3 regions of the Shewanella sp. SW1 genome follow, and region 3 is predicted to be linked to each of the others. Evidence: predicted binding sites of a transcription regulator. Region 3 holds the regulator's gene; each other region holds the start of a gene.

Region 1 (3,215 bases), on a different contig from region 3:
ATGGCCTAAGGTCGCCTGAATCGCTCCGTGTAAATCCGTGAGGGTGAGCTTAGTCGGACCATTAAAATAAAAAGACTCGCCGCTTGGATGCTTTAAATGCCAATTAAACAGCGGCCAGACTTTTATCAGTTGATGGGCTTCAAGATCATCGGGATGCTCAAGCTTAGGTGCCTGAGCCAAATATTCTGGTGTGGCAAACAGGCAATAGTCGAGCTCGCCTAAGGTACTCGACACCCAAGAAGAATCAGGCTGAGCACCGCCAACAATCGCCACATCTATGCCCTTGTCGATCAAATCCACTAACTCATTGCTCTGGGAAATGTGTAAACGGATATCGGGATACAGGCGTCCAAATTCATTCAATGCTTGAATAAACACGATGGAAATAATCGAAATTGGCGCGGCGATGCGCAGGGTGCCCTCGGGTTTATCACTGCCTAAACCACTTAGTTCATCAAATTGAGCAACCACACTCTGGTAGCGTTGAAAGAGCGCCAGCCCTTCCTCTGTCAGTCGCAACTTGCGGGTGCTGCGCATAAAAAGCTGTTTATCGAGCTTCTCTTCCAACTTCGCTAACTTGCGGCTCACAGTGGCGATGGGCATATCGAGCTCCTTCGCCGCCTGCGAAAAACTGCCCGCGTTGACTAAATGCACAAAAAGATAGACAAGTTGTAGTTCAGCGCCTAAATCATCACTCATTGCATATCCTAATTTCACATATTGGGTATTGACGTTAAAACGCTAAATTCACTAAGTGATTGTGTTTTAAACATTGAATTATTCACTTATACGACCATAGCGCAATAGCCTTAGATTGAAATGGTATGTTATTTTGTGGCGAGTTTTACTGCGCTGGCGCTAACTCTGGCTCTAAAGTGACATAAAAAGAAGCAAGTGCTGTAACTCTGTCCACCAAGAATCATAGCGACAGTAAAATGACGACGGTGGACGAGTTTATTCAAATTTAATCGTAAGGATGAGTGAGGGAAATGACCATTTTAACCCCTCTGTTTGCCGTCTTCGGGATCATGTTGCTCGGCACACTAGTGCAAAAACTAAAACTCTTGCCCGTCGATACGGACCAAGTGCTAAACCAATATGTTTACTATATTGCGTTCCCTGCAATCATGCTTATCGCCCTTGCGCAGCAGCCGATTGGCGAGATTTTGCAATGGGGATTTATTGCGGGCTACAGCACAGCTATGGTGATCACTTATCTTGTCTGCCTAGGGCTATCGCTGATCGCTAACCCTAAACAGCACGCGGTTGCCGCCATTCGAGCCCTCAATGCCACCTTTGGTAATACGGCATTTATTGGTATTCCACTGCTCATCATCCTCTTTCCGCAGCAGCAAAGTGCGTTAGTCGCCGCCGCGATTGCCAGCTTATTATCCGTGCTGATGTTTGCCGTCGCCTTAGTCTCGATGGAACTGGCCACTAACACCCAAAGACAACACCACGCCTTAGTCATAATGGCGATGGCGGTAGGTAAAAACCCTATCGTTATTGGTAGCTTAATTGGCGTCGGCATTTCGGCGCTAGAGATAAAACTGCCGTCAGGGCTGGCGCTAATGATCCAGCAAATAGGCAATACCTCAAGCCCCTGCGCCCTATTTGCTATCGGCATGGTGCTTGCCAAAGCGATGCGCTACCAGAAAGATAGCAGCGTATTTAGCCCCAAGAATTTTATCGAATTGAGCCTTATCAACCTCTTCAAGCTGGCTATCCAACCGGTACTCGTCTACTTTATGCTTAACCGTTTTGGAGTAAGTGGTGACTACCTGATCATGGGCGTGATCTTGAGCGCACTGCCCACCGCGGCTAGCGTGTACTTACTCGCCCAGCGTTATAACACTCAGGCTTCAACCAGTGCTCAGGGTATTCTATTTGGCACCTTAGTCACTTTCTTCAGTTTACCTATCTTAGAAAGCTTAGTAAGAACCTATGCATAATCAGTTAATTAAAAATATTTACTGTCGATAATGCCGATTATTTACCCAAGCCACTTTACTGTATATAAAATCAGTATATACTGTTTATCAATACAGTGGTTTGGTATATTTTTCGACAGGAATTCACTATGCTTTGCCAACTCAGCATTAATAACTTCGCTATCGTCCGTTTTTTAGAACTGGATTTTCGCCCCGGTATGACCAGCATCACAGGTGAAACTGGTGCGGGTAAATCGATTGCCATCGATGCGCTAGGCCTATGCCTAGGCAATCGCGCCGATGCCAGCAGTGTTCGTCCCGGAGCCAATAAAACCGAGGTCAGCGCCCGCTTTTCCTTGGATGATATTCCACTGGCAAAACGTTGGTTAGAAGATAACGATCTTGAACTCGATGATGAGTGCATCCTACGTCGGACTATTGGTAGCGATGGCCGATCACGCGCCTACATCAATGGTAATCCAGTACCACTGACACAACTCAAATTACTGGGTCAGTTACTTATTGGTATTCACGGCCAACATGCCCACCATGCGATGTTAAAGAGTGAACATCAACTCACCTTGCTCGACAGTTATGCCAACCACAGATTACTTATCGATACGGTTGCCGCTAGTTTCCAACGCTGCAAGCAAATTGAGGCTGACCTAAAACAACTCGAAGCCTCACAGCATGAACGTATTGCCCGTAAGCAATTAGTGCAATATCAAGTAGAAGAACTCGATGAGTTTGATCTTAAAGTTGATGAGTTCGATGAAATTGAGCAAGAGCACAAACGCTTAGCCAATGGCACTGAGTTGATTGACACCTGTCAAGCGAGCTTAGATATACTCACAGAGGGCGAAGAGAACAATATAGAGTCGCTGCTCAATCGAGTCGTTTCCCTCGCCGAAGATCTGCAAAGCTACGATCCCGCATTAAGCAATATCAACACTATGCTCAATGATGCCTTAATCCAAGTGCAAGAAAGTGCAGGCGAATTACAGCACTATTTGAGTAAGCTTGAACTCGATCCAACCCACTTTGCCTATTTAGAAGAACGGCTATCAAAAGCCATGCAACTGGCGCGTAAGCATCATGTTAGCCCGAATAAACTGGCCGAGCATCATTTAGCATTAAAGGCTGAGCTAAGCACCTTAGACAGTGATGAAAGTAAACTTGAAGAAATTCAGCTTCAAGTCGAGGCAAGTAGAGCCGCTTATCTTAGCAATGCGCAAAAGCTCAGCCAAAGCCGTGCCCGCTATGCTAAAGAACTCGACAAACTGG
Region 2 (3,215 bases), on a different contig from region 3:
TGCGCATTAGCTGAGGATTAGCGGAGGGTGCATTGAATAGGTCAAACTGGCGGTGTTTCTCGCTGACTAAATCTAACAAACCAACACCGATTTTATAGTAGCGCACGCCTTGTCGAAATAACTTAGGGGCGGCGACACTCATAGCACGGGTCAGCTCAGCACTGCAATTAGTGGCACATGGAAAGTGAACTAATGTTTTAGCGCCTGTTGGTTGCTCATCATAGGGTGAGTTATTGGCGAACAACAGCATGGCTTTGCACAAAGAGCCTTGTTTACGCGCTTTAGCCGCTGCGATACTAATATGTTTGCTTAAGGCTTGGTGGAGTAATTCATAATCAGTGATGCGTTCACCCACACTGCGAGTTGAGAATATTTGTTTTTTATCAGCCCTCGCCTCGTCCCATTGTTTACATGCTTGGCCGTTGAGTTCTCTTACTGTGCGTTCAATCTCGATATTAAATTGTTTGCGGGCGAGTCCTGCCGGCATTCTTGCCAGATCATAAGCGGTATTAATTTCCATTAGTGCCAGCTTTTTACTGATGCGGCGACCAATCCCCCATACCTCGCCCACTTCTACCGACTTTAAAATAGCGAGTCGGTCTGGCTCATTATTTATTACGCAAACACCGTTATAACCTGGTAATTTTTTGGCGGCGTGATTTGCCAGCTTGGCCAACGTTAAGGTCGCGCCTATACCTACACATACAGGTAAGCGTGCTTCTTTCCACACTGCACGGCGAATTAACTGCCCTTGTTCAAATAACGACTTGATTGCGGGGCAATGCTTAAAAGATAAAAAACTCTCGTCAATGGAATACACATGCTGCTCTGGAGCAAAGCGGCCGATAATACTCATCATCTTGGTGGATAGATCGGCATAGAGTTCATAATTGCTTGAGCAGGCAATCACCCCTAACTTTTGGCATTGTTCCTTTAACTGAAAATAAGGTGCAAATTTGGGGATCCCTAACTCCTTTGCTTGACGATTAGCTGCCACGATGCAGCCATCGTTATTGCTAAGGACGATCATCGGTTTGCCACGCCAGTCCGGACGAAACACCTGCTCAGCGCTGCAATAAAAGCTATTGGCATCAACTAGAGCATACATTTTAAATTAGCTAAAGTCGGGTTTTGGCGGTGAAAACGGATTGAACTCACTACGACACCTTCTATGCTGAAGGTGTCGTAATCATGGATAGGTTGAGGCTGAAACTGCTCGTTTGCGGATAGCAGTAACCGACTAGTTTTGTCGATAATTTTACAAACAAACTCGCCGTTAAAATTGGCGACAATCACATCACCATCACGGGCCGTTTCATGGCGATCGACTATCAACAAGTCACCAAAATAAATGCCAACGCCCTGCATTGAATCCCCCCGAGCAAACCCCATAAAGGTCGCGTTTGGATGAATAATCAGGAGTTGATCTAAACTCAGGCCAAGCTGGCGATACTCTTCAGCAGGGCTTTCAAACCCTGTGAGCCCTGCACTTGCATAGATTGGTATGATACGCATAACTAACACTACTGGTTAAACATACAGTTATTCTAGCAGTAATCATGCGGCTGGCAAGTTTAACTCTACTGATTTAGAGATTAGCTGTACTAAAACTCAATGGGTGCGGGTTTAAGCTTCTGTTTGAATGTATATATGATTAAAAAATCGATAATCGTAGCAAATTATGGTTAACGCATAACAAATTAAACTTGCGCTTTTAACTCTAGCCAGCCTTGTTCACTAAGGCCAGAAGAATATGAGCGGGTTTCATTGTAGCCTTTCTCGCATTCCAGCTATTAACCCGCTCAATCAACTCTTCAGCAGACCACTTAAAATAAATCACTAAATTTTCAGTCGTTGAAGATCCCTTAAATACCATTGATGAAATTTGCTGATTTCCAAATATCGTTTTTCAAGGGAATTTGCATAAATTGCATTACTGGTGGCTTTACAAGCAGTCCAGCCAGTTTCGTAAACAAATCGAGTAGCTACAGGTGATTGCTTAGGAGAGCTATCCCAGCGATTATTAAACCATCGCGTTAACCCATCGTCTAAGGGGACGACTAAATTGAGATACTGCTTTGCACGAGTAACACCAACATAAAACAACCGCCGCTCTTCCTCAATTTCTTCATCTGAAAGCGAGTCGTGTAACGAAGCCGATGCTTTGTAAATACTATCGAATTTACCACTAGGAAACTCACTATCATTAAGTCCGACCAATATAACATTATCCCACTCGAGCCCCTTGGAACCGTGTAATGTCGATAGAGTTAATGGTTCGCAACGAGGTGCGACGTCCTTTGGATGTAAAATAAGATTTAAAAATGTAAGAGAGTCGATTGGATTTAACGCTAATAATTCCTCTATTCGAACAATGCCTCGCTGTCTATCATTTGAATTTGTTCGCCTTACCCCTTCAGAACCGATACTATCAATGTAACCAATCATGCTCAGACGTTTTAATATTCCTAGAACAGGCGTCCCCTCAGTATCTTTCTTACAAATTGTAATAAGCCGTTCCAAACGGTCCTTTTGGTATTCCACACCATCGAATATTCCGGCCAATACAGTAAATAGGTCTGCATGGGGAGCCATTAAACCATCAAGAGCCGTTTTGAATTGTCCTTGCTGCCAACGAAATCCAGCCTCCTTTAGAAATCCGTAGATAAAACCTTGTTTGTTTGGATGGCGCTCAAGTAAACGCAGGTCGCCATAAACACACAACAGTACCGCGACTACCAGTAATCCAATTTCTGTTCGAGTATTTAAAAAGCTTGAACCAGTCAAATATCGGTATGGAAGCCCAAATAAGCGTAAAATAATTTCAACTTCAGCAAGATTTGCCTTAGAGCGCGAAAGGATAGCTTGCGTACCTTTATCCATCAAAAGAGTTGATAGTACATTAGATATATTTTTATCGAAGTGAATATTGACCACTGTTTTTGGTGTACTGGGGTGGCTGACACAAAGCTTAGTCAACTTCGAAGAGTTGCGCCGAATAACAGAGTTGGCCATCAACGAAAGTTCATGTCCAAATCGGAAGGTGCATGAAAGCTGGAATACCTTTGTTTGCGGAAAATGTTGTTCAAATAACCCGTCCATAAAGTCAGGCTGTGCTCCTCGCCATTCGTATATGCACTGATTAAGATCACCCACTACCATAACCGATGTATCAGGCGTGCAAAGTAAGCGGATCATCTCATGCTGAACGAGAT
Region 3 (3,215 bases):
GTTTACCGCTGGCGTTAACCAACTTGGTTTCTGCTCGGGATCATCGGCCAACTCAGCACGCCAGTTTGGCGCACGCTCATTTAAGAAATTTTGCAGGGTAATAGGCTCGCCAAAATTCACATAACCTTGGCCGAAATTACCTAATTTACGAATGGCACCGAACACCTGCCACACAGATTCTTTTTTCTTTTTCTTACCGCTTAACTCTTTATGGTAAGTCGCTACTTCCATCACATGGTCATAGCCTAAATACACTGGCACAAGTGTGACAGGACGTTCAATACCGCGCAGTACGCTGTTCATCGTCATGGCGATCATGCCAGTTTTCGGCGCCAACAGACGGCCAGTACGTGAACGGCCACCTTCGGAGAAGTATTCCACCGAATAACCTTTAGCAAACAGCTGATCTAAATACTCACGAAATACTGCGGTGTACAGCTTGTTACCATTAAAACTACGGCGGATGAAGAAGGCACCACCGCGACGGAACATAGGTCCCGCGGGCCAGAAATTGAGGTTGATGCCAGCAGCAATGTGCGGCGGAACCATGCCTTGATAATACAAAATATACGATAACAGCAGGTAATCCATGTGGCTGCGATGGCAAGGCACATAAACGATCTCGTGACCATCATGGTGCAGCTGGCGAACTTGCTCGGCGCCTTTAATGTTGATCCCGCTGTAAAGCTTGTTCCACAACCAAGTTAAAAAACGCTCGGCAATACGCACTAAACTATCTGAGTAATCTGCTGCGATTTCATCGAGGTACTCAATAGCCGTCTCGCGCGCTTGGGTCTCAGAAATCTTTTTACTGGCGGCTTCTTCTTGAATCGCTTTGCGCAGCGACTCAGATTTGAGCAACGAATGAAACAGTGCTTGGCGGTTTGGCAGCACAGGCCCTGTCATTACCTTACGTTGACGACGGAAATGCACGCGCGCAACCCGTGCTAACTTATGGGCAATCCCCATGTCGGTGCCATGTTCGTCAGCCATGTAACGCAGGGATACGGCATTCGAAAACTGCACGAAGTTATGTCGACCTAAGAACAGAATCATCAAGCACTTGCGCAACCAAGTCGGGTTTTCCCGCTCAAATACGGCCGCCTTCATAGTGTCGTCTTCTTTCCCTGGCGTTCGACCCCAATACAAGCTCACAGGCACAAGTTGAATATCCAATTCAGGACGTTCCTTATGCACGGCTAACAAACGCATAAAGCATTCGAGGAAAGGCTCATTACCAGCACGCTCGCCAAACAGTGGCTTACGTCCTTGAAGACAGACAACCCGAGGCGCAGTCACACCATTAGCCACTAGAGGCTCATAAGGGCTTGGTAAACCTAACTTAGCCGTTATTTCGCTCAAAGCAGCTATGTCACTAAGGGATTCTGTTTTCATCACATAAACAAGGGGTCTGGAAGCATCCAGATTCAGATCGGCAAAGGGATCCTGAGGCACCACAATAGTGTGCACTAAGTGTTTTTGGATCCAACGTAATGATTTCAACCAAAGAGAGTCGTGTTTAGGCATTATTCTTATGCAATTAAGTGCGTTTACTAGCCCGATAGAATACCAGACTATGGGCAATATTCGCTAATTCTCTCCAACATAGCTAAAAAGTGGTTAATACTTGCGCTGCAAATAATACTGTATATACTAACAGTAACTGTATAGAAAAACAGGAAACACCATGAGACCTTTGACGCCACGCCAAGCTGAAATATTAGAGCTAATTAAACGAAATATTGCCGATACTGGCATGCCACCCACTCGGGCAGAAATCGCAACCCGTTTAGGTTTTAAGAGCGCCAATGCGGCTGAAGAACATCTTAAGGCGTTGGCAAAAAAGGGCTGCATTGAGATCATGCCAGGCACATCTCGAGGCATTCGTCTGCCTGCGGAAATCGAAGATTTGACTGAAACAGGTTTACCGCTCATCGGCCAAGTGGCCGCAGGTGAACCTATCCTCGCCCAAGAACATGTTGAACAGTACTACCAAGTCGACCCAAGCATGTTCCATCCCGCCGCCGATTTTTTACTGCGAGTAAAGGGTGACAGCATGAAGAATATCGGCATTCTCGAAGGTGATTTGCTGGCAGTTCATAAAGTAGAACAAGCTAGAAATGGTCAAGTGGTTGTCGCTAGAGTCGATGACGATGTCACTGTTAAACGTTTCGAAAAAAAAGGTAATGTGGTCTATCTACATGCCGAAAATGAAGATTACTCCCCGATTAAAGTGGATTTAGGCTTCCAAAGTTTAACAATTGAAGGACTCGCCGTCGGTGTGATCCGTAATGGAGATTGGCTATGAATAAACTACTTGGCAATGCCCCCCGCCATCCGGGCTTGTGGCTCGATGAAGTCCGTGATGCCGACTATGACTGGCACCATGCGCCTATCGCCTGTATGCCAACTAAGACTCAAGGTCGCCAAGAATTAATTCATCTGAGTGCACAACTCGCTCAGTTAAGCCAACAGGGCCGTTGGTTAGTGCTCATCAACCCACCAAGTATTGGCTACAAGCAAATGCTTGCCAGCGCAGGTGTGCGTATGGATAGAGTCTTACTGGTTCATGCTAAAGATGAAGTCGAAACCCTGTGGGCGATGGAAAAAGCCCTGACAAGTGGTACGTCCAGTGCAGTCATTACTTGGACTCAATCATTAGATGCGCGGGATAATCGACGCCTACAAATCGTGGCTAAAAGTGCCCGAGCTATGGGCATAGTGCTTGAAGACGTAAACAGTCACTTACATGCCGACGTACGCATTGAGCAAGGCAATCTCTTCGGTCAGCAATCTTTTTTTAGCGCTGTACACTAAATATTCATTTAATTTTTTACCTTGAAAGCCGCCTCACCTATGAATGTGAGGCTTTTTTTTGGCAATTTTTCAGATAATTAGATAAATAAGTGATCTTGATCAATATTTAAACAGCAAGTATGGTTGGTTAAGTCGGTGATGATATATCACCTTCCGTGGTCAATGAATCGAGTATTTATCGAACTCGAAGCGCCACTAAAAATAGAGAACAGATTTATTTCAGCAGTATGTGCCAGCGTGGCTAATTACCAGCAGTAACAATACTTGATTAAAAGTAACAGCCGCCAACGCACGTTGAAGTCAAAAAAGCTTTTTTGGGAACTGAAGAGTTTGCATAGAGTTGAGACTTACTGTGTTGCTCTTCTTTGTAGTTGCTATTCGCAATTGGCAGAGGAGAA

Evidence for each region. The regulator LexA, encoded in region 3, represses DNA repair genes until DNA is damaged. The targets are predictions, from matches to a motif close to TACTGTATNNNNATACAGTA.
Region 1: recN (DNA repair protein RecN) is a predicted target of LexA. The motif match lies at 2,031-2,050, and genes of this name have one in related genera.
Region 2: L5M71_RS04275 (LexA family protein) is a predicted target of LexA. The motif match lies at 1,525-1,544, and genes of this name have one in related genera.

What each region holds. Positions count from the first base shown of each region.
Region 1 is NZ_JAKKSG010000022.1:53,283-56,497, reverse strand. Features, by position in the region: gene lldR (LysR family transcriptional regulator LldR) at 1-699, opposite strand, end outside; gene L5M71_RS18235 (AEC family transporter) at 990-1,952, shown strand; gene recN (DNA repair protein RecN) at 2,081-3,215, shown strand, end outside.
Region 2 is NZ_JAKKSG010000003.1:244,235-247,449, reverse strand. Features, by position in the region: gene L5M71_RS04280 (Y-family DNA polymerase) at 1-1,108, opposite strand, end outside; gene L5M71_RS04275 (LexA family protein) at 1,096-1,515, opposite strand; gene L5M71_RS04270 (ATP-dependent helicase) at 1,840-3,215, opposite strand, start outside.
Region 3 is NZ_JAKKSG010000018.1:33,932-37,146, reverse strand. Features, by position in the region: gene plsB (glycerol-3-phosphate 1-O-acyltransferase PlsB) at 1-1,527, opposite strand, end outside; gene lexA (transcriptional repressor LexA) at 1,688-2,308, shown strand; gene L5M71_RS16245 (cell division inhibitor SulA) at 2,305-2,817, shown strand.